3 regions of the Fictibacillus halophilus genome follow, and region 2 is predicted to be linked to each of the others. Evidence: riboswitches for the same ligand, from Rfam matches in the RefSeq annotation. Region 2 holds a riboswitch; each other region holds the start of a gene.
The links. A riboswitch is a leader RNA that binds a small molecule or an ion and turns the genes downstream of it on or off. The one in region 2 is predicted to bind thiamine pyrophosphate.

Region 1 (10,296 bases), 2.0 Mb from region 2:
GGCTTTGTAGATCGCGGTCAGATCAAACCTGGTCCAGTCGGGCCGCAATATGTGCTGCATTATGATCTATAATTATTAAGCCAATATAAAGCTGATTTAAGAATTGTAAAGTCTCCGTTATGACTTGGTAAATTGCGTCTTTTTGGGTTTTTTTCATGATATATTCTGAACAGGGACAGAGAAATCCCATACTCATGCAAAAATCATATTGAAAATCCGAAGGGAGCAATTGAACAATGAGCAAAACGTTTTTGGCTAAAATCGGAGCATCTCTTATGGCAATATTTTTGATCACTGCATGTAGCAACGCGGAAGACACGAACACTGAGGAAGAAACGAATACGGAAGAAACAGAGACTCAAGACGAAGAGACAAAAACTGATGAGGAAGGTTCTACAGAAGAAGAAACTTCAACAGATGAGGAATCAACGGAAGAGTCAGCTGAATAAGATAAAAGAAGCGCCGGGCCTCTACCTTCCAGAGAGGACCCGGTTTTTTGTTTAGATGAAGGTGATATCAAAGTTGGTAGTGTTTTTACGGTACACGTTCTTATAAATATTACACGTTCGCACTTATATTGGTAATCCACGCACACTTCAAGATAACTTACACACATTTCGACACGCATTACGCACATCCTACACCTGTTTACATACAAAGTTCCCGCATTCCCACACATCTCAATAACCTACAGTGCTATACAAACCCAAAATAATAATCGCATTCCGTATTTCGATCCCTATTATCTGAAAAATATGAAAATATACCCATTTAAGATCATTTTTATCAGCCGAACGGCTCATTTCCAAGTAAAGAAAACATGGCATAATAAAAGGAATGAAAGCGTTATCTTAAAAGCATTTGTGCAAACGCTTTCGCTAATTTGCACACCAATTAAAGGGGGAAATGAAGTGAGGAAAATGAAATCTAGCAACAGAGTTTCTTGGTTACTGCTTTTTACGCTAATTTTGCAAACGTTTGCATCTGCATTACTCATACAACCATCTTCAACAAAAGCTGTGGAGCGCACCGTGACGCTTGTTGGAGATCTGCAATCTGAACTTGGCGGTTCAAGTGACTGGAACCCTGCAGACACTGCTACAAAAATGGAACTTCAACCGAACGGAAAGTACAAGCTTACTGGAAAACTTCCTGCCGGCACCTATGAATACAAGGTGGCGATCAATGGTTCTTGGGATGAGAACTATGGAGTGGACGGAAAACAAGGTGGCGACAACTACAAGCTGACGATCGACACGGAAAAAGAAGTGACATTCGTTTACGACGATACGACTCATAAATTAACGATTCCAGAACCACTTCCTGCCGAAAAAACACCGCGAATCGTAGGTGACATCCAGCCGGATATCGGAGCAGGTGGCGAGTGGACACCTGGTGAATCAACCGCTCTTTTACAAGATGAAGACGGTGACAACATCTACACATACACCGCACAAGTGCCAAAAGGAAAGCACGAATTTAAGATTGTGCTCGGCAACAATTGGGATGCACCAAATTACCCGACAGACAACTTGAAATTGAACGTACTAAAAGACTCAGAGATCACGTTTTTCTACAATCATGACACAAAAGAAGTGTACACGAACTATGACGCGGGTCTTCCTGATGGCAGCGTGAACGCAGGCAAGCTTCACCATGATACATGGAACGAAGCGTTTCGCGCGCCGTTTGGAGCGATCAAAGCTGGACAAGACGTAACACTGCGCCTTCAAACGAAAAAGGGCGATCTGACTGGCGCAAAGCTATATCTTCGTAACTATAACTCCGGCAATACAACGGTAAAAGATATGGTGAATGCTGGCTGGACGACAGTGAACGGCGAAGACATTGAGCTGTGGGAAGCTACAGTTACACCTGAAGAAAAAGGTGTGTACGGCTATAAATTCACCGCGCGTGATGGAGATGCGGTAAAAGAATATGGAGAAGATACGGGTGAAGGTGGAAAAGGAGCAGCAGCCGATACGAACGCCGCTCTATTCCAGATGACCGTGTACGATCCGTCTTATAAAACACCTGACTGGATGAAAGAGTCGGTTGTGTATCAGATTTTCCCGGACCGTTTTTATAACGGAAACAAAAAGAACGATAAAGCAAAAACAACAGCGCGTGGCACTGAGCCGATCGAGCACAGAGATTGGAATGAGCTGCCAGACAACCCTCGTCAAGCAGAAACAGAAGGCTATGATGGAGACGAGATTTGGTCGAACGATTTCTTTGGCGGCGATATTGCTGGTATCCAGAAGAAATTAGACTATATCGAGTCACTTGGCGTTAATACACTTTACTTAAACCCGGTCGCACATGCAGCATCCAACCATAAGTATGATGCGACGGACTATAAAGCGATGGATCCGATGTTTGGGTCACCAGAAGAATTTAAGGCTTTTACAAAAGAACTAAAAAAACGCAAGATGCACTTAATCCTCGATGGTGTATTCAACCATGTTGGAGACGATTCGATCTATTTTGACCGATACGGAAAATATAAAACGGTCGGAGCTTACGAATATTGGGCAAGCATCTACGACCTGATGAGTACGAAAGGCTTAACAGAAACAGAAGCGAAAAAACAAACAGAAGCGAAGTTTAAGAAAGAAGGACAAGAGTTTAGTCCATACGGCTTCCATAACTGGTTTAACATCGAGAACGAAAAAGTGAACGGCGTTTATAAATACCAGGCGTGGTGGGGCTTTGACTCACTTCCGGAAATCAAATCGATTCCAGGTGAAGCAGTAGACTATGATTCTGAGTTGAACAACAAGCCGTTCGCAGACTATATCATGTATGACAAAGATTCTGCTGCAAAATCATGGCTAGATCGTGGCGCATCAGGCTGGCGATTGGACGTTGCGAACGAAGTAGATACAGAGTTTTGGAGAGAGTTCCGAAAAGAACTGAAGGAAGGCAAGAAAGAAGATCCATTAATCCTAGGTGAGATCTGGGATGATGCATCTGAATACTTCCTTGGCGATCTGTATGATTCTGTGATGAACTACCGTTTCCGCGGTGCGATGATCGATTACTTGAAGAACGGTAACGCAGAAGGCGCAGAAAACCAGATGAACGCAGTGTTTGAAGATTACCCACAAGAAGCATTCTATGCGCTTATGAACTTGATGGGCTCTCATGATACACCTCGTGCAGCGTTTATCCTAGGAAACGGAACAGATTCTTACGAGCGTGCTGAACTGGATCCAAAGTATGACCACGAGCTAGGCGTAAAACGACTGAAGCTCGCGGCGATCTTACAGATGGGGTATGCTGGTGCACCAACTCTTTATTATGGAGATGAGGCGGGCGTTACGGGCTCTAAAGATCCGGACGACCGAAGAACATATCCATGGGGCTCTGAAGACAAAAATCTTGTAAAGCATTATCAAAACATTGGAAAAGTGCGTAGTGATTACCATGATCTCTTCAGCTATGGTGAGCTTCACCATCTATACGCTGAAAAAGATGTGCTTGCTTACGCACGTACAGATAAGAAGAATGCAGCTCTTGTAATCACAAACCGCGGCAACGAAGATAAGACCGTTGAACTGGACGTGAAGAAGCTGATCGTAAACAACGTAAAGCTAACAGATCAGCTTAACAAAAAATACAAAACAGCTGTAAAGGATGGAAAGCTAACAGTAACCGTTCCTGCGATGAGTGGTCGTATGCTCGTTTCGGATAAGCACCAGAATCTGAAAGCGCCAAAAGCGGTGAAAGATGTAAAAGCGTCAGAAAGCAGTCACTCTGTTTCGCTTTCATGGAAAGGTGACGCAAAACGTTACGCTGTCTATCAGACCACAATCTCTGGTGCTTTTTATGAAAAGGTAGCAGAAACGAAAGGCAACTCAATTAAGATTGATAACTTGGATAACGGACGTAAATACTATTTCGCTGTCGTTGCAATTGATAAAAACAACAACGAATCTCTAAAAACAGAATCAAAAGCTGCGATTCCTCATGTGGCGTTAAAGGACGGAAACTATAACATTTCAAATGTAACAGCGTTAAAGAATGGTGTGATCGACCTATCTAAGCCACAAACGGTTTCAGCAGATATCAAAATCACTGGTGAAACAGAGACCGATGTAGCAGAAGGATTACAGAGTGAGCTGCAAGTAAAAGAGCCAGGCAAGACGAACTGGACATCTCACAAAGGAACGTACACAGCACAAAACGGAGAATTCAACACGTTTAGCGCAGATTTCTTACCTTTTAAAGAGGGAGCGTATCAATATCGTTACGCGTTCTCAACCGACCTAGGCAGAACGTGGGTCACAAGTGAAACAAAGACGGTTACCTTTACAAAAGGCGATGACACGACTGCTCCTGCAACATCTGTAACATTAGAGAAACCAGCGCAAGAGTCAGGACAAGTGAATCTGAAGTGGTCTGTAGAAGGAGCGAACGAGCCATATCTGTTCACGATTGTTCGTGATGGAGAAGTCATTGACCAAGTCCTTGATACAAGTGCCACAACGTATAAAGATCTGAACGTAACGAACGGAAAAGTCTACAGTTACGAAGTGCACATCTATGACAAAGCCGGTAACAGTGTGAAGTCGAACGCCGTTCAGGTTACGCCTGACCTTGTTATGGTAAAAGTCACAATGAAAGTGAACGCACCAGCCTATACACCACAAGGCGTGGATATTACGATGCCAGGCAGCAAGAACGGCTGGAACACAGGTGCGTGGAAGATGACGCGTGGCGGCGCCGTAACAAACGATTATGAATATACGTTTGAAGCGCAAGAAGGTGAAGTCATTACGTACAAATACGCAAAGAACAGCTCTTGGGATCAAGAGGGTCTTGCTGACCATACACCGGGTAATCCAAACGATGATGATGTAAGCTATTACGGATATGGTGCAACAGGAACAGACCTGAGTTTTGTTGTCACGAACCAAGGCGGTAATTCGATGGTCGTTCAAGATAAGATCCTACGATGGATCGATATGCCGGTTGTCGTTACCTCTCATACGGATGGCCAGACTGTAACATCAGACACGATCACCCTAAAAGGAAATGCCATTAAAGAAGGTGTGATGACGATCAACGGTCAGCCGGTTACGATTAACGATGACATGACGTTCACGCACACGGTAAACTTGAGTGCAGGAGAGAACAAGCTGAACATTCATATCGAACCGTCAGAAGAGAATAAATCTACTATTTTCAAAAATGACGGTGGAGCGATTGGTAAGAACACGAAGGATATCTTGATGACGATTAATAAGAATTAGTTTGATAGGGTGCTGCTTCTCTTGGGGAGTGGCATCTTTTTCCTTAGATTACATTTTCTTTACTGTTTTAGTTTTAAAGATTTACTTAAGAAAAAATATGCTATATTCATATATGATTTTAGAGGGGGTAAGAGTATGAAGTATTTTGTGAGTCTACTTGCTACAGGTCTATTAGTCCTAGGAATTAATAGCGCAGACGTATCTGCGGAATCATTTAATGTGAAAATTGGAAATAATAGTGTTGTTTTTCCAGATGAGAAACCTATTGTGAAAAACAATAGATTGTTAGTTCCGCTCAGACCGGTTTTTGAATCAATGAACGCTGAAGTAAAATGGAATTCATCAACAAACATGGTTACCTCGCAATTATCAAAGGCTGGAACAACGGCTAAGCTTGCTATCAACATTCATTCACCATTTTTAGAAAAACAATTTAGTAATAAATTCTATATTCAGCAATCTGATGTTAAACCAGCTATTATTAATAATCGTACATACATACCCCTCCGTTTAGTTGGGGAAGCATACGGATTTGATGTAACTTGGGATGAAAGTTCAAATACAGCAACTTATAAAGAAACAGGATCACTTCATCTAACCGATCCAACATATAAAACTCACTTATCTACTGGAACAATTAGTAAGCAAAATGTGTATGAACTTGAAACGTTTTTTTCTGTTAATAAATATCGTTTAAATAACGGCAAGAAAGAGTTATCTTTAAACCCTACATTGAGCAATGTAGCAAGAGAAAAATCTAGGGATATGCTCGTAAAAAACTATTTTGACCACACGTCTCCAACATATGGCTCACCGTTTGATATGATGAAACAGTTTGGTATCACGTATACTTCTGCAGGAGAAAATATTGCTGCTGGTTATACGACAACAAGTGCCGTTATGACAGGTTGGATAAATAGCCCAGGTCACAAAGCAAACATTTTAAGTGATAACTTCTCACAAATTGGTGTGGGTTATATAAAAGGTACAACAGGATACAAGACATATTGGACACAGATGTTTATTCGTCCGTAAAAAAGGGGTGCCTCATGATGAGGCATCCTTTTTGAGTGGGGAAATGGGGGAATGACCCAAAGAGTTTTAGCTTAGACCCATAAAGCTTGGATTTTGACTCATAGAATGAAGCAGGACTCATCGAACATCTATTTTGACTCATAGATTGGCGAGTTAGACCCATAGAAACCTAGTTTAGACTCATAGGAATGAGATTTTGACTCATAGAGCAAAAAGAACTACTTAATTCGGTAGCTCTTATCTTTTATACCTTTCTAATATAGCCTCAGTAACTGATTTCAGATCTTTATTATTTCTTTTTGCCTCAGCATACCTCTTATAATCCTCAGCCGAAACCTCTAACAAGAAGCTTTTCGGAAAAATATAAGGTTTTCCTTTGTCTTGTTCGTCAAGATTGTTCAACACTTCTAGCTCGTCTTCGTTCTCCTTGTTGCGTTCAGGATCATAAACAAACATCTTTCCATACTCTTCTTCTACACTTTTGTTAACGTTGATAAAATACTTCATTCACACCACACTCCTCATTTAATTCATGTAAATGGTATTCCCTAGGTGAGCGACAATTAGACATGAAAGGTGATAATAAATGTATTAATATAACTCACTGGTTGTTATGAAAGCCCTTAAACGTTAAACTAGTCTTATAGAAAATTAAATAATCATTACTACTAGGGGTGCCTTTGTTAAGGCTGAGATTAGAGTGAACTTTAAGACCCTTGGAACCTGATTTGGTTAGAACCAGCGTAGGGAAGTGGTGTGTGGATCAGATAAACTTGCCATTTTTCTTAAAACTGTGAAACCACCTCTTTGCTACATAAAGGAGGTGGTTTTTTATTGTGGAAAAACAGCTTCATGTGATTACCACGGGCAGGCAAAGTGTTGATGAGTTAGTAACTATAGCGGAAAGCATTCATCCGTATATGACGATGTTGCATGTACGGGAAAAAACAAAGTCTGCCAAAGAAGTCAGTCATCTTATCGAACGTCTTCAGAAAGCAGGAGTGCCTTCCACTAAAATTATTGTAAATGATCGAGTGGATGTAGCACTTTGCACAGGCGTAAAAGGTGTTCAGCTGGCACATCACAGTTTAGATGTGTCACAAGTGCGAAGAGCTCTGCCTGAAATGGTGATGGGCTGCTCTGTTCATTCTGTTTCAGAAGCACAGGATGCTGAACAAAGCGGCGCCGACTTCATCATGTATGGTCATATTTTTAAGACGGCTTCCAAACGTAATGCGGAGCCAAGAGGGTTAGATCAGCTTCAACGTGTAGTGGATCAAACTACACTTCCGGTCATCGCGATCGGAGGCATCACATCAGAAAACGTACGGAATGTCATTAAAACAGGTGCATCTGGAATCGCCGTCATGTCAGGTATTTTAGAAGCAAAATCACCACTACAAGCTGTAAAACTGTACAAACAACAACTGGAGGTGTGGGATGCGCACAACGTATGATGCCATCATTATTGGAGGCGGCGTGATCGGCTGTTCCATCGCCTATGAGCTTTGTAAACAAAACAAACGTATGCTGCTTCTTGAAAAAGAAACCATAGGAAGTAAGGCGTCTAGTGCTGCAGCCGGCATGCTCGGAGCTGAGATGGAGTTTAAGACCGACCATCCACTCTATTCCTTGGCAAAAGAAAGTCGGGATTCCTTCAGCTCTCTATCACAGGAGCTTTTCAACGTTTGCGGGATAGACATCGAACTCATTCAAAAAGGAATCTATGAACTGGCGTTTACAGAGGAAGAAGCGGATGAACTAAAAAGAGAAGCGGCCAAGCGTCAAGATCAAGGTGAAGCAGTTTTTTGGCTTCCAGCACACGACCTGCTTAGGAAAGAACCTGCGTTGTCGCCACTTGTAAAGGGAGCTCTCTATTTTGAAAAAGATGGTCAAGTGTCACCAGTTAAGCTTACTCGAGCCCTATATCAGTCCGCAGAGATTCTCGGTGCCGAGATAAAAGAGCATACGGAAGTGGTTCAGCTTCTTCAAACTGGCAACAGGGTGACAGGTGTCATAACAACGAAAGAAACGTTTCATGCTGATTCCGTCATAGTAGCTGGTGGGGTGTGGAGCTCTGATCTAGAACCTTCACTAAAAATGGTGCCGGTAAAAGGGGAATGTCTTTCTTTTAAAACACAGCGTCCGCTACTCACAGGTACGGTAAAATACAAAAACTGTTACCTCGTTCCAAAGCGAGAAAACACAATATTTGTTGGCGCGACAAGTACACCACACGTCTTTGATGAAGAAGTTACATTTTCAGGTCTCTTTGAATTAATGGAGAAGACAAAACAGATCGTTCCTGAACTAAGTGGTGCTTGTTTTGAAAAAGCATGGGGAGGCATCCGTCCGCAAACAGAATCAGGAATTCCTTATATCGGTCCTCATCCACATAAAGAGGGTCTCATTCTTGCGACGGGGCATTATCGAAACGGCATTCTGCTTTCCGCCATAACTGGAAAAAGGATTGCTGACTATATGGAAAGCGAGGTATATCATTCGTGAAACTTATGATAAATGGAGAAGAGGTCATGGTGCCTAATTCTTTGCAGTCAATTACAGATTTGCTGAAGCACCTTAACTTACATGACCAAGTTGTGATTGCAGAAGTGAACGAAGATATTATTGATAATCAGAAACAAAGAGAAACTCAAATAAAAGAAAACGACAAGATCGAACTTGTTCGATTCGTTGGCGGAGGTTGATGGTATGTTAAACATTGGACACTATTCCTTTTCATCACGATTACTTTTAGGTACAGGCAAATACCCGGACTTCAAAACACAAAAAGAAGCGGTAGAGGTATCTGGTTCTGAGATTTTGACTTTTGCAGTTCGTCGGATGAACATCTTTGAAGGAAGTCAGCCAAACTTTTTAGAGATGCTCGATCTGGAAAAATACACATTGTTACCGAACACAGCTGGCGCGAAAACAGCGGAAGAAGCGGTGCGCATCGCAAAACTCGCGAAAGCATCAGGATTATGTGATATGGTAAAAGTAGAAGTCATCGGATGCGACAAAACGCTGCTGCCGGATCCAGTTGAAACGTTAAAAGCAACAGAAGAGCTATTAAAAGAAGGGTTCATCGTGCTTCCCTATACGTCAGATGATGTTGTTCTTGCTAGACGATTAGAAGAGCTGGGCTCACATGCAATCATGCCTGCCGCTTCTCCTATCGGTTCAGGACAAGGAATCATCAACCCGCTTTATTTAAAATTTATCATCGAGCAAACGAAGGTTCCCGTAATCGTTGATGCAGGAATCGGCAGTGCGAGTGACGCGATGATCGCGATGGAACTCGGAGCGGATGGTGTGCTGTTAAACACAGCCGTAGCGGGTGCGAAAGATCCTGTGAAGATGGCCCTTGCGATGAAAATGGCTGTAGAAGCTGGAAAGCTAGGGTATGAAGCAGGAAGAATTCCAAGAAAAGAAACGGCAACAGCGAGCAGTCCTTTAGAAGGGTTGAGTGTGAAGTGAATGAACGTTATTCAAGGCAGGAATTGTTTAGCCTAATCGGTATAGAAGGGCAAGAAAAAATACGGACAAAAAGTGTGCTGATCGTTGGTGCAGGTGCGCTTGGTGCAGGAAGCGCTGAAGCTCTCACACGTGCAGGGGTGAAACGAATCGTTCTTGTTGATCGTGATTACGTGGATTGGACGAACCTTCAGCGTCAGCAGCTCTATTCTGAAGAAGATGCGAAGAGACAGCTGCCAAAAGTAATCGCTGCAAAAAATAGATTGAACCAGATTAATTCTGAAGTAGAAATTCAAGCACATGTGATGGACATGGGGATCGAGGAAGCAGAAGAATTGATCTCTGGTATCGATCTGATCATGGATGCAACGGATAACTTTGAAACGCGTCTGTTGATCAACGATCTAGCTCAGAAATATGAGATACCATGGATTTATGGGGCTTGTGTTGGGAGCTATGGTATTTCTTACACGATTTTACCTGGGGATGGACCGTGTTTGAACTGTTTGCTTGATAAGATTCCGGC
Region 2 (10,296 bases):
AAAGGACTACTACATTTCACACTATGTAAATAGTATTGTCAAGGAAATTTACTTGAAAACCTTTTACGAATATGTTGCATTGCTTCTGAAGTCATGCTAATATTATTTAGTATTTAACATACGATTGAATTGATGCAAAGCTTTTTTGCTGTAAAGGAGGTTCACCTACATGGCTCGTAAATGTTTTATTACTGGAAAAGGACCTAAAACTGGTAACAAGCGTTCTCACGCAATGAACAAATCAAAGAAAAGCTGGGGAGCTAATGTCCAAAAGGTTCGTATTCTTGTGGACGGAAAGCCTAAACGCGTATACGTATCTGCTCGTGCCCTTAAATCTGGCAAAGTTGAACGTGTATAAATAAAAACAGCAGCAGCCGCTGCTGTTTTTTTCTTTGTCCAAAAGCACTTTGATAACCAAAATAGATTCAAGTGGACAGTATTTTTTAAAAAGTCGACAGTAAAAAGCTGAAAGCGGACAGTATTTTTTTTAAACCGGACAGTAAATTTTAAAAACTAGACAGTATTTTATTATCATTCATAAAACCAAACAAAAAAAGCGCACAAGCGCTTTTTTTGTTTGTTATCCTTTTTTGAAAGAACCTAAGACGGCACGTACGAAGCCTCCCAAGAATTTAGGAAGTTTAATGGTATAAAATTTCATCTTACCCCTCCTCCAGGCCCATAAAAAATGATAAGAGCTAAACATAAATACTTTATTCCCCTTTTTATAAAAAGGTGCTTTGGGGGCCTGTATTCCGTGATTTTTTAATCACGGCTCTTTACCATCAATATTATGCCGGAGTCAAAAGAATAAGTACCACTTTTATTTACAAGCTCATTGGAAACACATAATGATGATCCAGCCTGAAGCTTAGCTTGTTCTAACGGATATTTAAATCCCTCTAAAGTTATGCCTGTCACTTCTTCACTTTGAGCTAGAAACGAGATGTATGAATATCGATGATCCTGCTCAATATCATAACATCCCGGTAAATGTAGAGAGATTTCATTTCTGTTATCAATAATTTTAACGTCTGTACGTACTCTCAGAGATCGATATAATAATTGGATGTTCATCAATTCATGATCTAATCTTCCACCAGTAGCACCAAATATGAGTATTTGTTCCGGGTTCTGTTCCAACGCCCACTCTAGTGCGAGCTCCATGTCTGTAGCATCTTTTTCAGATTGATATTTGTTCACTTTTATGGATGAGTCTAAAATAATTTTTTTCTCATCATCAGAAACAGAATCAAAATCGCCAAATGCATGCTGAGGGAAGATGCCATTTTTTAATAGAAAGAGCGTTCCTCTGTCGACACCGATCCAAATGTGATTCCTTTTGAGATCATAGGGCTTTAGATCAGGGATCAGATGTTCAGGACCACCTGCGACGATGTTTATCTTCATGCTGCTTGGTGATGACCATTACGTGCGGCATGTAGTAGTTTCGGTGCTGTATTCGTTAATAGAATGACAACTAGCGCCGTAATCGCAAAAATAACAACCATAAATGATCCATTGTATAAGAACGAATAAAGCCAAACATTCATTTCTTTTGGAGCAAATTCACTAAAGAAAATAACACCAGATAATACATGCGAAATTAACCTTAACGTACATCCTACAAAAATCCCTAGAACCATTAAAGCTGTTCTTTTTGATCTATTTTGAGCAAGTGATGGTGCGAATGCACCTGCTACTCCCGCTAAAGCAAATGCAAGCGGATAATCAAGTATGACTTGTGCAAAATAATAAATTTGAGGATTGATAAGAAGTTGTAACAACCCAACGACTAATCCGGTAAAAACCCCTGCTTTTAAACCTCTTCTAAATGCTAAAAGAAAAATAGGAACCATTTCGAGAGACACCGATCCACCTTGTGGCCAAATCCCTTTGAAGCTGATCAATCCTAAAATGAGTGAAAGTGCAGCCATAATCGCAATTTCAGCCATTAATAGTACTTTACCATTGTTCATTAATACTCCCCCTAGTATGTCGTTAGAATAAAAACAAAAAAAGCAACCGGCATGTGAGCTCGGTTGCTTTTGAGTTTTACATTCAAAAAGTCATACGACTCCACATCCCTACGCAGGTATGATCCAGCTTCAGGTTCAAAGGGTCGGGAGAACACTCCCCTCTCAGCCCTTTAAAGGACTCCCCCTGTGGTTGCTTATTTTATTTTTTCAATTAATTATACACCACGAATGGCTGCTATTGCATCCTTTAAATCTTTCTTCCCATAAATGGCAGATCCAGCAACTAATACATTCGCACCAGCCTCGACACAAAGACGAGCCGTTTCAGGATTCACTCCACCATCAACTTCAATTTCAACATTCAATCCTTGAGTTTTAACTAGATCGGATACTTCTTTGATCTTGGGCACTACACTCTCAATGAACGCTTGTCCACCAAATCCAGGATTAACGGTCATTAACAATACAAGGTCAACATCTTGAAGTATATGTCTGATAGAGTCTACTGAAGTAGCTGGATTAATAACCACACCAGCTTTTACTCCATGTTGTTTAATCAGTTGCACCGTTCGATGAAGATGTGGTGATGCTTCTACATGCACAGAAATAATATCAGCACCTGCTTTTGCAAATTCTTCAATGTATCGATCTGGATTTTCTATCATTAGATGTACATCTAATGGAAGTTTCGTTACAGGGCGAATCGCCTGAACAACAAGCGGTCCAATCGTGATGTTTGGTACGAAATGACCATCCATCACATCGACATGAATATAATCCGCACCTGCTTCTTCTACAGCTTTTATATCATCGCCTAACCTGGAGAAGTCAGCCGACAGAATGGAAGGAGCTATTTTAATCATCAGTACCTCCGTTTTTGATCTTTAATTTCTTGTAAAAAGCTTACGTAATGGTCATAGCGGAACTCTGGAACGACTCCATCCTCTACTCCCTTTTTAACTGCACATTTTGGTTCTGACGTATGTGAGCAGCCTCTGAACTTGCAATCTCCTCGAAGCTCATTCATCTCTGGAAAGTACATCGATAAATCTTCTGCCTCAATGTTTAAGAAGTCTAACGAGCTAAACCCAGGTGTATCAGCAACTAACCCATTACCGAAAAGAATGAGTTCCACATGACGAGTCGTGTGCTTCCCTCGGCCTAAATGGCTTGAGATCTCGTTTGTTTCAAGCATTAACTCTGGATTGATCGCATTTAAAAGGGAAGACTTACCTACACCAGACTGCCCTGCAAAGACGGTAACTTTATCCTTGAAAAGCGGATAAAACATTTCAAGGCTATCATCTGTTTTCGTCGAAGTTGGAATGACTTCGTAACCTAGTGTTTTGTACGCCTCAATATAATGGTTGATCTCCTCAATATCATCAGCTTTCTGTATAAGGTCCATTTTCGAGATACAAATAACAGGCAAAATATCGTTCGCTTCGATGTGAACAAGGAAACGGTCTAATAAAAGCGTGCTAAAATCAGGTTCAGTAGCTGAAAAAACAAGAATAGCTTGGTCTACGTTCGCGATAGGAGGACGAACTAATTCGTTTCTGCGTTCCTTCACATCAAGAATGTATCCATCTGTTATATTGCTTGACTCGTATTCTACCCAGTCCCCTACCAACGGATTTACTTTCTTTTTGCGGAAATTTCCTCTTCCTCTGCATTGGAAAACTTCAGACTTACCATTTTCCTTAACGTAATAAAAACCGGCTAACGCTTTAACAATTCTTCCTTCAGGCATGCTTAATCACCATCGTCCCCTTCCTCATCATCTCTACTCATCCGTCCACTAGCACCTCTAGCGTCATCATAATTGATCGTCTCAGATTCCTCTTCTTCTCCGTTGATATACACAACGTATGAAGCAGAGCCACCTTCAGCAATCGTTAGAGGTAGCTGATATTTCTTTTTGTCTGTGACCTGTTCTTCCACAAACACTTCATTTGAGGCATTCTTATCTGAAAATACAATCTTTACTGTAACTGGCTCTCTTTTGTCCTTCTTATCTACCTTTACTTCAATATCTTTTGTTACCTTTCGATCTTCAGCAGGTTGGTCCTCTTCAGTAGGTGGTGGTTCTTCTTCTACTGTTTCTGGACCATCTGAAAGAACAACAGAAATGGTTGCTCCTTTTTCAACTTGAGTGAAAGGCGATGGAGTTTGCGAGATTACTCTTCCTTTTTCGACTGTATCAGAGAACTCTTTAGAGAATTCAACTGTAAGTCCAGCATTATCAGCAAACGTTTTTACATCTTGCTCAGATGCACCGATTAAGTTCTCAACTTGAACCGTTGGGGTTCCAGAACTAACCGTTAGTGTAACTTCCGTCTCTGCAGGTGTTACTTTTTCATCACGATCAGGACTTTGTTCGAGCACAGTACCTTCTGGCTCAGTGTCTGACTCTTCATAGTTGATATTGACCTGTCTGAAACCATCTTCTTTTAAACGTTCTTTCGCATCTTCTACATTATAGCCTTCTACATCAGGCATATTTTCCTTTTCAGGTCCTTTTGATACGAATAATGTGACGATTGCTTGCTGTTTCACTTTTGTTCCTGGAGTTGGATCTTGCCTTACTACAAGACCTTCTTCTATCTCGGGATCAAATATTTCCTGCCGTTTCACTTCAAGACCTTCGGCTCTCAAGCTATCAAAAGCATCTACATATTCTTCTCCCACAACATCTGGAACACCTACTTCTTCAACATAAAAGATAGAAGGCATCATTGTGAAAGCAGCAATTCCCGCTCCGCCTAATAACAGAAGTGAAATAAGTAAAATGAGCCACCAGTTTCTTTTCTTCTTAGGTTTCTCGGGCTTTTTTTCTTTTTCTCTTTCTTCTACTTTCTTCACAGGTGTTTCGATAGGTGGCGCGACTATAGGAGGAATGTACTTTGTTTTTTCATCTTCCTCGTTTTCTTCGTTCCATTTTTGTTCATACATACGGTCTGGATCTAACGCTGAATTCATATCCCTCAACAGTTCATCAGCACTGTCATATCTTCTTAAAGGATTTTTAGCCAACGACTTTAATACAATATTCTCCACACTTTGTGGGATTTCAGGATTCAATCTTCGCGGTTCGATCACGTTTTCCTGAAGATGTTTTAGCGCAACAGACACCGGTGAATCTCCAACGAACGGAACTCTCCCTGTAACCATTTCATAGAGTACAGCACCAAATGAATAAATATCTGATTTTGCATTCGCGATACCGCCTCTCGCTTGTTCAGGTGAAAAGTAGTGAACAGATCCAAGAATTGAGTTTGTATGTGTGATCGTTGCTGAAGTAATAGCGAGCGCGATTCCAAAGTCTGTTAACTTTGCTGTACCGTTATCTGTAATTAATATATTATGCGGTTTAATATCACGATGTATGATTCCGTGATCATGAGCGACCGCCATACCTGAAACGATCTGCTTCATAATATGCAGAGATTCTTCTACAGATATTTTTCCGTGTTCTTTTATGTATTGCTTTAGTGTTTTTCCCTGCACATATTCCATCACGATAAAATAGATCTCTTCATCTTCTCCGACATCATAGATGCTCACAATGTTCGGATGGTTAAGACTTGTTGCTGATTCAGCTTCTCTTTTAAATCGTCTGATGAAATCTTCGTCTTTATTAAACTCTGAGCGAAGAACTTTTACTGCTACATCTCTATCTAAAATTAAATCTTTTGCTCGATAAACGATGGCCATTCCGCCGTCACCAATAACTTCTAAAAGCTTGTAGCGGCCACTGACTCTTTTTCCTATCATGTTATTGCTTCCCCTTTTGTTTCTGTGTCAGAACTATTCTGTATAAGGATAGCAGTAATGTTATCTTCTCCACCGGCATCTTTTGCCCAAGTGATCAATCGTTCTACCTTCTCAGTAACAGATTCCATAGGATCTTGGAATACTTCTTGAATCCGTTTAGACGATACTTTATCTGATAGACCGTCAGAACAAAGCAAAAGATAGTCACCGTTCTGCCAAGTGATTTTATTAAACTCAGCTTCTACAGTTTCATCAGTACCTACAGCTTTCATGATCATGTTTCGTCTTGGATGAATCTCTGCCTCATCCTCTGTAATCTGACCAGATTTCACTAATTCTTGGACAAGTGAGTGATCATCCGTAACTCGTTTCAGTTCACCATAAGAATATAGATAACATCGGCTGTCACCAATATGAGCCACTGTAATTTCTTTGTTCGTACCCAAAGCAACCACAATTGTAGTGCCCATACCTCTCGTCTCGGGATTCTCCTGAGAAAAATCAAAGATATGTTTATTCGTATCTTTTAAAACATTCTGGATCCATTCTTTCACATTTTCCATATTTTCTTCGAATTGAGACCATGCTTCTTTCATCACTTTTAGGGCTTCTTGGCTAGCGATATCGCCTGCCTTATGTCCACCCATACCATCTGCGATAACTGCAAGAAAGTGTTCACCCTTTGTGAACACTTCCCCGCTGTCTTCATTATGCTTCCTTACCATTCCAACGTCTGTTTGAAAGGCAATTTGCATCTTCCCGTCACCTCGTCTCTTCTTTACGTTCCTTGGCACGCAGCTGACCGCATGCAGCATCAATGTCATGTCCTTGTTCTCTTCTGATGGTGGCATTAATGCCTCTTGAGGTTAACGTCTCTAAGAACTTGAAAATTTGTGTTTTTGGTGTTCGGACATAGTCTCTTTCTGGTACATAGTTTACTGGAATTAGATTTACGTGACACTTAATATCTTTGATCAAGTCTGCTAACTCGTTCGCGTGTTCCACGGAATCGTTAACTTTACCAAACAAACCATATTCAAACGTCACTCGGCGTCCTGTCTTTTTAATGTAATAACGAATAGAATCCATTAGTTCGTTTAACGGATACATTCTATTTACTGGCATCAATCGGCTTCTAGTCTCTGTGTTCGGCGCATGCAAAGAGATCGCAAAGTTGATCTGCATACCTTCGTCCGCAAACTTGTAGATGTAAGGTACCACGCCACTAGTTGAGATCGTAATATGTCGTGCTCCGATATTAAGGCCTTGATCGTGATTGATAATCTTTAAAAACGACATAAGTCCTTCATAGTTATCAAAAGGCTCTCCTATACCCATAACAACTACTGAACTTACTCTTTCTTCTGTCTCATCAAGCGCGCGCTGAACTTGAAGGACTTGAGCTACAATCTCACCTGCTAGAAGATTACGCTTAAGTCCACCTAATGTGGAAGCGCAGAACGTACAACCTAATCGGCATCCTACTTGAGTTGTTACACAAATACTATTTCCATATTCATGTCTCATAAGAACTGTTTCAATTGAATAACCGTCTTGAAGCTCGAATAAAAATTTGATCGTACCGTCTGAAGACTCCTGACGCACTACTTCTTTTAAGGGTTTGATATAAAAGTCTTTCTCAAGCTTTTCACGAAGACCTAAAGGAAGGTTCGTCATTTCCTCAAAAGAAGACACACGTTTTTTATACAGCCATTCAAAGATCTGTTTTCCTCTGAACTTTGGTTCTCTTATATCGGTAAGCCACGCTTCTAACTCATGAAGCTCTAAAGAAAAGATAGAAGGTTTGATATTTGGCTTTGTTTGTTTTTCTGTTAAAGGTTTAAGCATGTTTCTCACCACCTGTTGTCTTTTTTCTGTATGCTGCTATATAGAATCCATCACTATTAAAATAATGAGGCATGATCTGAAGATCCGATCTACCATCTATTATATAGGATTTTATGCTACGCGGCATTTTTTCCGCAAATTGGGAGTCCCACTCGAATTCTGGATGATTTGATAAAAACCAATCCGCAACATTATCGTTTTCTTCTTTATCTACTGTACACGTACTGTACACAAGTAATCCGCCATCTTTGACCATCTCTGAAGCAGCGTGCAAAATATCTCTTTGAATGCTGGTCAACCTTGTGACATCTTCTTCTGTTTTTGACCATTTCAGATCAGGCTTCTTGCGAATAACACCAAAACCACTGCAAGGTGCATCAACGAGTACTCTATCAAAAGTTCCGGTTTCAAACGCTTCGGAGACTTTTCGTGCATCTAAAACGGAGGCTTCAATATTTTCAAGCCCAAGACGTTCTGCTTGTCTTTTGATCAAGTCAATCTTATGAGCATGAAGGTCAAGCGAAACTACTTTTCCTTCTCCCTGCATCAGTTCAGCCATATGTGTTGACTTTCCACCTGGTGCGGCACATGTATCTAGAATCGTTTCTCCTGACTCAGGAGAAACGGCTCGTGCTACTAGCATGGAACTTTCGTCTTGTATCGTCACAAGACCTTGTTTATAAACTTCAGTCGCTGGAAGATAGCCTTCCTTAATAATGATACCTTCAGGAGACAATTCTCCTTCTTCTGCTACAATTCCTTCTTCTAATAGAAGCTCCAGAACGTCTTTTCTATTGCTTTTCTTTGTGTTCACTCTTGCGGTTACTGGAGAGGCTAGTAAGTTTGACTGTGCCATTTTTTCAGCATCATCTTGTCCGAACTGCTCTTTCCAGCGGTCAAACAACCATTGAGGCATACTGTATGAAAGAGCTTCTTTTTCAATGCCTTCTTCTGCCTTTTTATCCATGGCCGCTGTACCTTCTCGCTGAAGTTTACGCAAAATACCGTTCACAAGGCCCGCTAACCCCTGGTTTCCGCGTTCTTTCGCTATTTCTACTGCCTCATGAATAATCGCATGATCAGGAACTCTATCTAAATATAACATCTGGAAAATAGACAGTCTTAGCAAGGAAAGTACCCAGCGGTCTTTTTTCTTAATCGGTTTGTTCAACAATTGATCTAAATAAAAATCAATTGTATTTTTTCGTTGAATCGTTCCGTACACGATGTTTGTCAAAAGCGCTTTATCTACACTCTTTAGATTCGTGTTCTGCAATGTCTGATTCAATTGTAAATTGCTATAAGCCTGGTTCTGTTCAATTTTAAGTAAAACGTCCAGGGCGATTGCCCGAATGTTGTTATCCAACTCTACTCACCTAATCTCAAGCCTTTTGAAATGCTTGCTCCTTTAAGATAATCACTTGCTAACATTCTCTTTTTTCCTGAAAGCTGCAAGTCTGTAATAATAATGCTTGTTATGTTTCCTGTTGCTACCTGAAGACCTTTCTCATGAATACCAATTACAGTCCCCGGCTCAGCATCAGCACTTGTTTCCTTCTTTTCACCCCACCACACCTTAAGTGGCTGTCCGTTTAAATACGTATAAGCAACTGGCCATGGGTGTAGCCCACGAATGTGGTTATAAATTTCTTCACCCGTTAATGTCCAGTCTATCTTTTCTTGTTCTCGAGTGATGTTCCAAGCAAAGGAAACTTCTTCATCCACTTGTGGGACAGGTTTTAATTTCCCTTCCACAAGCTGAGGAATGGTTTCTGACAATAGTTTCGCGCCAGCTACGCTCAACTTATCATGCATAGAACCTACATGATCATTTTCTTCGATTTCAACTTCAACTTGGGTAAGTATATCACCTGCATCTAATTTTTCAACCATATACATGATTGTAATACCTGTCTTGTCGTTTCCATCCATTATACTCTTGTGAATCGGAGCACCTCCGCGATACTTTGGAAGCAACGATGCATGAACGTTGATACACCCATATTGAGGCGTTTCAAGAATCGCTTTTGGTAAAATCTGTCCATATGCCGCTGTGACGATTAGATCTGGTTGTAGAGCGATGATGTCTTCATAGTCTTCTCGCAGTTTAATAGGCTGATACACAGAAATTCCATGTTTAATCGCTTCTTCTTTAACAGGTGTTTGCTTTATCTCTTTTTTTCTACCTACAGGCTTGTCAGGTTGAGTGACAACACCAACGACATTGTAACCATCTTCAACGAGCTGACGAAGAACAGGTACGGAAAAATCAGGCGTTCCCATAAATAATACTTTCATGTTTATCCCTCCTGTTCTTCCGTTTCGTAATATTCGATTACTTTTGAAGTAAATAAAATTCCGTGCAGATGATCGATTTCATGTTGGATAGCACGAGCAAGAAAATCACTCGCTTTTAATGTGAACTCTTTACCGTTTTCGTCTTGAGCTGTAACGGTAACTTCAAAAGGACGTTCAACTTCACCAAATAATCCTGGAAAACTTAAACATCCTTCAGGACCACTTTGGCTACCAGATGTTTTCTTGATAACCGGGTTGATCAGAACAAGCTGACCAGTCTCATCACCAACATCTACAACAGCGATCTGTTCTGCGATCCCGATCTGAGGTGCAGCAAGACCTACTCCTTCTGCTTCATACATGGTCTCGAACATATCTTTAACTAACTTTTTTA
Region 3 (10,296 bases), 300 kb from region 2:
AGTGGAGGAATCGCCTATATCTACACCCATCAGCCTCTTTTATTAAAACAGTTATGTAACAAAGAAGGTATTGAGTTTGAGAGATTAATGGATTCTGAAGAAACAGAAAGAGTTAAGCAGATGATTATTAATCATTTTTCATACACTCAGAGTAAAAAAGCCTCTGCAATATTACAAAACTGGAAAGTGGAACAGTCGCACTTTGTGAAAGTCATTCCACATGACTATAAAGAGATGATTAAGAAAATAGAAGAAGAGAAAAAAGCGGGTTATACAGAAGATGAAGCGATCATGAACGCTTTTGAAGCTGGATCTAGCCCATCAAAAGCAAGTGGTAGACCTGGGCCGACAAAATTAATTCTGAAATAAATCGAGATGAGAGGAGAGATTTTAAATGGGCAAACCAACCGGATTTTTGGAATACCCAAGAGAAGAAACAATAGAGAGAAAGCCTCTCCAACGTCTTAAAGATTGGAAAGAATATACCGAAAAACAACCTGAAGATATGTTAAAAAGGCAAGGCGCAAGATGTATGGATTGTGGTACACCTTTTTGTCATATCGGTTTTGAGATTAATGGGGCTGCTGCAGGCTGCCCTATTAATAATCTGATACCTGAGTGGAATGATTTGGTTTATCGCGGAAAATGGAAAGAAGCACTTGATCGTTTAATGAAAACAAACAATTTTCCAGAATTCACAGGAAGGGTTTGTCCTGCTCCTTGTGAAGGCTCATGTACAGTTGAGTTAGCTGGACCTGCTGTAACGATAAAGAATATAGAAAAAGCAATCATTGATAAAGGCTTTGAAAACGGCTGGATTCAACCTAGAATTCCAGAAAAAAGAACAGGGAAAAAGGTTGCTATCGTTGGATCAGGACCAGCTGGACTTGCCGCAGCAGATCAGCTAAACCAAGCGGGTCATTCTGTTACAGTTTATGAAAGAGCAGATAAAGCTGGTGGTTTGTTAACGTATGGAATTCCTAATATGAAATTGGATAAAGATGTGGTGGAGAGACGAATCAAATTATTAAGACAAGAGGGCATTGATTTCATTCTTAACACTGAGGTGGGAAAAGATATTACCTCTGAAGAACTAAAGAATGAGTATGATTCTATAATTCTCTGTACAGGTGCACAGAAACAAAGAGATTTAACTCTTCAAGGAAGAGAAGCTGAAGGTGTTCATTTTGCTATGAGCTATTTAACCCAGGCAACGAAGAGATTATTAAATATCGAAGTTTCTGAGCCACTTATTGATGCAGAAGGTAAGAATATAATCGTAATCGGCGGTGGCGACACGGGTGCTGACTGTGTAGCTACGGCTCTGAGGCAAAAGTGTAAGAGTGTCGTTCAATTTGGTAAGCATCCTAAACTTCCCGATGTGCGCAGTGATGCAAACATGTGGCCAGAGCAACCTAACATTTTTACAATGGATTATGCTTATGAAGAAGCAACTGCTCAATATGGTCATGATCCAAGAGAGTATTCTGTCCAAACAAAAAAAATAGTATCAGATGAAAGCGGTCGTCTAAAAGAACTTCACACGATTCAAATGAAACGAACATCTGATGATGCCGGGAATATGGTTTTTGAAGAAATTCCGGGATCTGAGAAGATCTGGCCAGCAGATCTTGTTTTCATCGCTATTGGTTTTGAAGGGACAGAACTGCCAGTCTTAAAAGAATTTGGCGTGGAAATCAAACACAACAAAGTCAATGCTAAACATGGTGATTATAGAACAAATGTAGATGGAGTATTTGCAGCAGGTGACTCTAGGCGCGGTCAAAGTTTAATCGTTTGGGCGATTCAAGAAGGACGTGATTGTGCACGTCAAGTTGATCTATCGTTGATGGGAAGTACGGTTTTGCCTTAAGGCTTTTTTCCATGCTACAATAAACTCCAAAAGCCAAAAGCTTTATATATATGATAAAATAAGGCTTAGGCTAAAAAACAATTCTTTTATTTATAAGGAGTAGACGCATGGAAAAAGTACTTATTTTTGGACACAAAAATCCAGATACTGACACGATTACATCAGCACTCGTTTACGCTGACTTAAAGTCTAAATTAGGACAAAATGTAGAAGCTATTCGCTTAGGTGAAATTAACGGTGAAACACAATATGCTTTAGATTATTTTAAAGCTGAGACTCCACGTTTAGTTGAACATGTCTCTGCTGAAACAAACGCAGTTATTTTAGTTGATCATAACGAACGTCAACAAAGTGCAAATGACATTGATAAAGTAAGAGTATTAGAGGTTATTGATCATCATCGTATCGCGAACTTTGAAACAAGCGACCCTTTATACTATCGTGCTGAACCTGTTGGCTGTACAGCTACAATCTTAAACAAGATGTACAAAGAGAAAGGTATTCAAGTTGAGAAAAACATTGCAGGACTTATGCTTTCTGCAATTATTTCTGACTCTTTGTTGTTTAAATCGCCTACTTGTACAGAAGAAGATGTTGCCGCGGCACGCGAGCTTGCTGAAATTGCTGGAGTAGATGCGGAAAAGTACGGTTTAGAAATGCTAAAAGCAGGTGCAGACCTAAGTGATAAATCAGTTGAAGAATTGATTTCACTTGATGCTAAAGAATTTAACATTGGAGAAAACAAAATTGAAGTTGCTCAAGTAAATACGGTTGATGCTAGCGATGTATTACAACATCAAGAAGACTTGGAATCAGCGATCACTAAAGTTATTGCTGACAAAGGTCTAGACCTATTTATGTTTGTTGTAACCGATATTTTAACAAATGACTCTACAGCCTTAGCTCTTGGTAAGAGATCACAATCTGTTGAAGAAGCATATAACGTTAAATTAGAAAACAATACAGCAGTTCTTAAAGGTGTTGTTTCTCGTAAAAAACAAATCGTGCCTGTTTTAACAGAAGCGATGAGCAAATAAATGAAGATTCTAAAGGGTAAAGCCATACTAAGGCTTTGCCCTTTCTTTGCTATATAAATGTCGTGCTTCTTAAAAACAGTTGACAATCTAAATGAGACTGCTATCATTTAAGACAGAAACCAACTACATAAAAACGAACCACTAGGGGTGCCTTTTATAAGGCTGAGATCAAAGTGTAACTTTGAGACTCTTAGAACCTGATCTGGATTATACCAGCGTAGGGAAGTGGTGTTGCGGAGTCTTATTTATTTCTTGAATTCTCCAAATACAACCACTTTCTTAGCTGAGAGTGGTTTTTTTGTTGGATAAAACAAGGAGGATTCATATGAACACATTTACCGATATTTTACGAGAAAGAGCCGCTTCTATTTGGGAAGCAAACCTTCAACATCCATTTGTAAGAGGAATTGCAGATGGTGACCTTTCATTAGAATGCTTCAGATACTACGTTTTACAAGATTCATATTACTTATCTCATTTTGCAAGAATACAAGCGATGGGCGCTGCAAGAGCTGAGGATTTGTATACGACTTCTAGGATGGCGGTACATGCACAAGGTACTAGTGACGCTGAGTTAGGACTTCATGAGACGTTTATGAAACAGTTGGGGGTGACAGAGAAAGAACTGACAAGTTTTGAACCCGCTCCAACTGCTTATCATTATACATCACACCTTTACCGAGTGGCAGAGTCTGGAAGCTTAGGAGAAATTATCGCTGCCATTCTACCATGTTATTGGATCTATCAAGAAATAGGTGAAACGTTTAAAGGAGCAAAACCACAAGAGCCGATCTATCAGGAGTGGATCGCTGCATATGGCGGTGAATGGTTCTCAGAACTGGTAAATGAACAGATCGATAGATTGAATCAATTGGCTGAAAACGCAAGTGACCAGGAAAAAAGCAAAATGATTCAACATTTCTTAATCAGTTGTCAGTACGAATATTCTTTTTGGGAGATGGCTTATACATTGGAAAAATGGCCGATTCCATTCAGTCTGAATCCAGCCACGATCGGGAGTGAAGGGTAGAATGCAAAAAGGGTTAAAGTTAACGGATATCCTTGTAACGGTAGTCATCTCTATTGCATTTGGTATCTTGTATAAGATTTGGGGACCTCTTTATTATGCTGTTAAACCAATTGGTCTACACATCGATCAGTTGATATATGGGATGTGGTTCATGGCAGCGACGGTTGCGTTTTTAATTATTCGTAAACCTGGAGTTGCACTATTAGCGGAAATCGCTGCCTCTTCTGGAGAATTTTTAATGGGTTCTGAGTTTGGACTTGAAGTGTTACTATACGGACTCATTCAAGGATTGTTTGCAGAATTTATCCTGTTCGCATTTGGCTATAAACGGTTTGACCTTTTTGTCATTTCGCTCGCAGCGTTAAGTTCATGTGCAGGATCTTTAATCATGGACTTTTACAAGGGATATATTGGGGATCTTTCAACATGGAACCTTACCTTATTTATCGTTTTTAGATTAATCGGTTCTATATTATTTACAGGGTTGTTTGCCGTTTCTATCGTAAAAGCTTTAGAAGCTACAGGTGTGACGAATTTAGTACGATCTTCGTCAAAAAAGGATCATGACGCATTAAATCAATAACAGAGGTGGTTAGATGACAAGTATAACATCTGTTAAGAATTTAAGATTAAAGTTTCCAGGTGAATCGGAAATGCTGTTTAAAGATTTGAGTTTGTCTTTTAATCGTGGTGAAAAAGTGCTTCTTCTTGGCACCTCCGGATGTGGCAAGTCCACACTATTGCAAGTTCTTTCAGGCTTAGTACCACGAACAATAGACATTCCTATGAAGTGTGAGGAAATACAAATCCCTGATCAATGGGGATTTGTATTTCAAGATCCTGATACCCAGTTCTGTATGCCATATGTTGATGAAGAATTAGCATTTGTACTTGAGAACTTGGAAGTGCCACGAGAGGAGATGGAAAGCAAGATTTGTTCCCTATTAAAAGAGGTTGGGCTTGAACTTGATAACATTCATACACCGATTCAACATCTATCAGGTGGAATGAAGCAACGATTAGCGATTGCCTCTGTATTAGCGCTAGAACCGGATGTCATATTCTTAGATGAGCCAACCGCTTTTATTGATGAAAAGGGAACAGAACAAATTTGGGAAACGGTTAAAAGAATATGGAAAGATAAAACGTTGATTATTGTTGAACATAAAATTGACAAAATTCTGGATATAGCTGATCGTCTTATTGTATTTACACCAGATGGTGAAGTTCTTGCTGATGGCAACACTTCGATGGTCTTTACTCATTATAAGGAAAAAATCAAAGAGTATGGAATTTGGTACCCTGGTGCATGGACCGAATATAAACGAAACCCGATCGCGGTAAATAAGATTGAATATCAGAACGCTCTGAAGCTACAAAATTTTAAAGGGTATCAAAATAGAGAAATAAAAATAGAGGTAGATGATATTGTAGTTCAATCAGGAGAATGGATTACGATAATGGGTGAAAATGGGGCAGGAAAGAGTTCATTATTGTTAGCTTTAATGCAGCTCATTAAAACATCTGGAATCTATCTTTTGAATGAGAAACGTATTCAAAAAACGAAAGATATATCTGGACAGGTTTACCTCGTATTTCAGAATCCAGAATATCAATTTTTAACTCATTCGGTATTCGACGAAGTTACCTATGGTTTACAAAACGAGCCGGAAATTGAAACAAATGCAAAAGAGATACTCTCTTCTCTTGAATTGATGAGTAAGAAGGACCAACATCCTTACCACCTCTCTGTCGGTCAGAAGAGACGTCTAAGTGTGGCAACCGCTTTTTTGCAAAAACCAATCATTTTACTTCTTGATGAACCAACTTTTGGTCAAGACTCCATAAACACGTTCGAAATTTTAGAATGGATTGAGAAAGAGCGTCAAAAAGGAACGATCATTCTAATGGTCACACATGATCGCCATATTACAGATCAGTTTGCAACACGCTTATGGGAGGTACAGAACGGTAAAATTGTAACTGATCATCAACTCAACAAAAGCACAAAAGTCGAGAAGGAGATTCTGCATGAACTCATTATTTAATGGCAAACACACCTGGTTACACAGCATAAATCCTTCTTTAAAACTATTAACGATATTGGGTTTGTTCGTATTTGCCATCACCATTCATGATCTGAATTATATGGTTGGTTTTTCATTTGTGATCTTATTTCTGTTTATCTTTGCCACAGGATATTCTTACAAGCAATTACTTTTTCTATCTCTGCCTTTCTTGCTTGTTTTTCTTTCAACTTCTTCTTCCATGATCTTATTTGGAAAGGGAGAAACGATTCTTTATAAATGGGCATATGTACAAGTATCAGAAGAGAGTTTGATAAGAGGAATTCATTTAGGATTTAGAGCTTTGTCATTTGCAATGCTTGGCTTACTATTCGCTTTAACTACTAAACCAGTCAGATTGTTTTATTCTCTCATGCAACAGCTTAAACTACCTCCCAAGTTTGCTTATAGTTTTATGGCGGCCATACGATTAATTCCTATTATGATTGAGGAATACCAAATCATTATAAATGCTCAAAGAGTGAGAGGATTAGAACAAAAGAATCACTTCCTAAAAAGAATGCAGAGGCTCGCGATTCCATTATTATCGCAGAGTATTCGCAGAGCTTATCGCATTGCCGTTTCAATGGAAGCAAAACGATTTCAGACGGATCGAAAGAGAACTTATTATTATGAGATCGGTTTTTCGAGAAATGATCTATTTTTCATAAGTTATTTTATCATCATGTTAGGACTAGCTTATTTTCTTTCTATCCATAATCCGTTTCTTCCAAATACTGATGTTAGATTCTTACCCGAATGAGAGACTGAAACTTAGATTTCAGTCTCTTATTTGTTTTAAAGTGATGTTATCTTTCTGTTTCATCAGCACGATATGGCTGCCTTCTTTAGCCTTTATATATATAGCGTTCGGTACATGTAACTTCTTGCCATTCTCAAAAAAAAGAGTGTATTGTGGTTCTGTTACAAATGAACTCCCAATACTTATTACTTTCTCAGTTCTTTCTTTTTTAACAATGTTTCCGCGAAATTCTTTACTATTAAATTCTTCTTTTAAATAACCAGACCAAGAAAAAAAAGCAGAAAACCCGCAATAAATGTACAAAAGATCGAATATAGCTTCAGCATCTACTCACCTCAGTTTTGTATAGGACAATAAAAGGGAAAACATTAGAAGGATTTGTTACCTATTGATCTAATACTAATGAAACAACACCATCAAAACCCTTATCTTTTTTGAATAAATTTGTTATGCCATGAAGTGAGCAATAGCAAGGCGATGATCGATCCAAGTAATGTAAGTGACATGTCCCATTGAGCGTCCCAAATATCTCCTTGAGCACCTACAAAATCTTTTGTTTCGCGATTTGCAATCTTGCCCGCGCTCCATTCAACAATTTCATAGAGAGCAGCAATTGCCAACGTTATGCTAATGGCAATAAATTGAACCCATTTTCCAATAGACAAAGGTGTGTTTATAAGAAGCACCTCTCGTATAACAATCGCCAACAATCCTTTCATAAAATGACCGAAGCGATCATAGTGATTACGTTTCAAATCATAATGGTTCTGCAGCCAATCAAATAAGGGCACATCGTCATACGTATAGTGTCCACCTATGAAAGTTAAAATCGTTAATAAAGCAATGATGCAATATGTAAGAGTAGTGAATTTTAGCTTTTTGTATAGGAAGAAAATAATAATCAGGGCTAAAACAGATGGAGCAACTTCCAATATCCATATTGGATAATGTGCAGGTTTAATTAGTGACCATAGAAAAAAGAAGGAAACGATAATTAATAGAAACACATGGATTTTGTTAACTTTCATAAGCAATCCCTCACAATCTAACATTAGTATTTATAATAAGTTAGAAACATATTCTGTTCTGAGCGCTTGAAGACATTTATAGGAGGATGTGATTGATCGTGACTAAAAAAATCGCAGTGGCCATTCTTCATGGCATTGGAAATCAAAGCGAGGAATTTTCGGATTTGTTTATTGAGACCCTTACAAAGAGATTCTCTCAGATGATTAAACCCTTTTATGCAACACCTGAAGAAGAGCTAATTATCCAACCTATTTATTGGGGAAGTGTATTCAACGAAAGGGAATCACTTTTATGGAAAAACCTTAATAAAGAAGGCGATTTAGATTATAAGCAATTAAGACAATTTGTTATCCACTTTTTTGGAGATGCAATCGCCTATCAGCCTGCAGTTAATCACAATCCGAACTATATTAGAGTGCATGAGGTTTATGCAAGAGGTCTTCGGAAATTAGGTGAAGTTGCTGGTGAAGATGCTCCACTCTTTGTAATTGCTCATAGTTTAGGTACCGTTATTACAAGTAATTATTTTTATGATCTTCAATTCATTCCTGAACGAATCTCTGAAAGTGTTATGCCAAATATGCAGGCGACTCCTTTAGAAAAAGGTGAGACTCTAACAAGCTTTTATTCGTTAGGAAGCCCTCTAGCTTTGTGGAGTCTTCGATATGCAGATTTTGATAAGCCCATTCAGGTTCCGTCACCATATTTAAGGAATCATCATCCTGATCTTCAAGGGAAGTGGGTAAATATGTACGATAAAGATGACGTATTCGGCTATCCATTAAAAACAATCAACGACTCTTATAATGGAGCAATTGCAGTTGATAAAGAAATTAATAGCGGCGGATTAATAAGCAGTTCAACACCTCTTTCTCATAACCATTACTTTAAAACGAATGAAGTCATTCATGCCATTGGTGATGATTTGGCTGAAATATGGAAACAGTTAAACTTAGCGTCTCAGCGAAAATAACGTTTCTTCTCGTCCACGAATACATTAAAACATCTCATTAAATGGACGGTTGCCGAATGGATAATCAACAAAAACAACAAATTGGCGGTGTTATACAGGCAATTGGAACGGTCATATCAGCAATTGCCAACACGCCGATTTCGGTCTTGAGCGATCAGTTTCAGGAAGATCTTGATTTAATAGGAAATGTTCTCCAAGCTACTGGAAATGGTTTAATTGCAGATGGACAAATCCCGTTTAGCCTCAAGAGAATCGGAAATGAAGTCCAAGCCATTGGAAATACGACGGTAATCGCAGGTATGGTCTTACCATTAGAAGATGATACTTCTCAAGTCTTGAATATTAAAGGGAACCTATTACAAGCATTTGGGGCAGGGGTTGTCCTAGGTGTTGAATTCGAAAACGAACTAGGCGATTCAGCCTCTAATCAAGGGATAACCATTATTTCAAATTTACTGCAAGTAGCTGGAAACTCCTTACAGGCACTAGGTGGAAAATATGAACTTGACCATCCGAATGAAGATAAAAGTTATAGTGAATCCTTAATATTTGCAGGAAGTTGGATTCAGGCAGTCGGTGCCGTAATTTCAGCATTACCTCGTCAGTAAAAGGGGGTGTAAATGTGGAACATTATCATCGTGCAATTAATAGTTTTATAATTGAGAATCATTTAGATGCAAATCATATAGTTTTAATGGAATCATGCCATTCTGTACAGGATGCTGCCAAAGCTATAAATGGTTCTGAAAATGATTTTGTGAAAAATATATGCCTTTTAGATACTAATGAACAGCTTATCTTAGCGATTGTTAAAGGAGAAGACCGGGTGAGCACCACACGTGTTGGAAAAGCTTTGAATATTGAACGCCCTCGTCTAGCAACTGAGGATGAAATTTTAGCTCTTACAGGATTTCCTGCCGGAGGTGTTCCGTCTTTTGGTTTCAAAGCCACATTTTTAGTTGATCCGAATGTAACACAGCTTCCATACATATACACAGGCGGTGGCTCACCATGTTCTTTGATAAGGATCGAAACAATTAGTATGTTACAAGCAAACAGTGGACAAGTCGTCAGAATTAGAAAATAAAAACTTAATAGTACTCCAAAAAAACATCCCATTGAAGAATGATGGGATGTTTTAGTATCTAACAAAGTGAAGTATTAATCATTTTTTGAAATCATTTTATGCATTTGAGCGCGCAAGACCCATTTTAAGAGAGGAGGTACTGCAAAAAAGATAAATAGAATGCGGAAAAGTTGATAACCTGTAATCATCGTAACATCCGCTTCTAATTCGTGTCCGATAATCCCCATCTGATCTGCTCCACCAGGTGCCATGCTCAAGAAACTAGTTATGAAAGAAAAGTTAAATTGATAGGTCAGCAAAAGACTCAAAAGAAGTGCGATACTTACCAACATGAATCCGCTGATCAACGCTATTGGGATCATACTGGCTTTTTTTCTAAGCTTTTCAGGCTTTAATAATAATCCTATATAGCCTCCGATTAAAAATTGAGAAACATCA

Region 1: linked by a shared signal. The riboswitch ahead of tenI (thiazole tautomerase TenI) and the one ahead of thiT (energy-coupled thiamine transporter ThiT) in region 2 are both predicted to bind thiamine pyrophosphate.
Region 3: linked by a shared signal. The riboswitch ahead of tenA (thiaminase II) and the one ahead of thiT (energy-coupled thiamine transporter ThiT) in region 2 are both predicted to bind thiamine pyrophosphate.

The regions. Positions count from the first base shown of each region.
Region 1 is NZ_JAEACF010000001.1:3,063,474-3,073,769, reverse strand. Features, by position in the region: gene I5J82_RS15705 (GNAT family N-acetyltransferase) at 1-72, shown strand, start outside; gene I5J82_RS15700 (hypothetical protein) at 237-449, shown strand; gene I5J82_RS15695 (pullulanase X25 domain-containing protein) at 921-5,258, shown strand; gene I5J82_RS15690 (stalk domain-containing protein) at 5,394-6,293, shown strand; gene I5J82_RS15685 (hypothetical protein) at 6,531-6,800, opposite strand; TPP riboswitch at 6,954-7,060, shown strand; gene tenI (thiazole tautomerase TenI) at 7,130-7,750, shown strand; gene thiO (glycine oxidase ThiO) at 7,734-8,801, shown strand; gene thiS (sulfur carrier protein ThiS) at 8,807-9,001, shown strand; gene I5J82_RS15665 (thiazole synthase) at 9,006-9,773, shown strand; gene I5J82_RS15660 (MoeB/ThiF family adenylyltransferase) at 9,770-10,296, shown strand, end outside.
Region 2 is NZ_JAEACF010000001.1:1,040,081-1,050,376, reverse strand. Features, by position in the region: gene rpmB (50S ribosomal protein L28) at 170-358, shown strand; gene spoVM (stage V sporulation protein SpoVM) at 581-661, opposite strand; gene I5J82_RS05555 (thiamine diphosphokinase) at 766-1,410, opposite strand; gene thiT (energy-coupled thiamine transporter ThiT) at 1,407-1,979, opposite strand; TPP riboswitch at 2,068-2,174, opposite strand; gene rpe (ribulose-phosphate 3-epimerase) at 2,195-2,842, opposite strand; gene rsgA (ribosome small subunit-dependent GTPase A) at 2,842-3,732, opposite strand; gene pknB (Stk1 family PASTA domain-containing Ser/Thr kinase) at 3,735-5,756, opposite strand; gene I5J82_RS05530 (Stp1/IreP family PP2C-type Ser/Thr phosphatase) at 5,753-6,511, opposite strand; gene rlmN (dual-specificity RNA methyltransferase RlmN) at 6,519-7,604, opposite strand; gene rsmB (16S rRNA (cytosine(967)-C(5))-methyltransferase RsmB) at 7,597-8,970, opposite strand; gene fmt (methionyl-tRNA formyltransferase) at 8,973-9,902, opposite strand; gene def (peptide deformylase) at 9,905-10,296, opposite strand, start outside.
Region 3 is NZ_JAEACF010000001.1:1,336,373-1,346,668, forward strand. Features, by position in the region: gene gltB (glutamate synthase large subunit) at 1-369, shown strand, start outside; gene I5J82_RS06960 (glutamate synthase subunit beta) at 395-1,873, shown strand; gene I5J82_RS06965 (manganese-dependent inorganic pyrophosphatase) at 1,981-2,910, shown strand; TPP riboswitch at 3,044-3,151, shown strand; gene tenA (thiaminase II) at 3,236-3,940, shown strand; gene I5J82_RS06975 (ECF transporter S component) at 3,942-4,523, shown strand; gene I5J82_RS06980 (ABC transporter ATP-binding protein) at 4,537-5,988, shown strand; gene I5J82_RS06985 (energy-coupling factor transporter transmembrane component T family protein) at 5,972-6,769, shown strand; gene I5J82_RS06990 (DUF2238 domain-containing protein) at 7,195-7,797, opposite strand; gene I5J82_RS06995 (chemotaxis protein) at 7,896-8,771, shown strand; gene I5J82_RS07000 (DUF6944 family repetitive protein) at 8,828-9,379, shown strand; gene I5J82_RS07005 (aminoacyl-tRNA deacylase) at 9,394-9,858, shown strand; gene I5J82_RS07010 (AbrB family transcriptional regulator) at 9,933-10,296, opposite strand, start outside.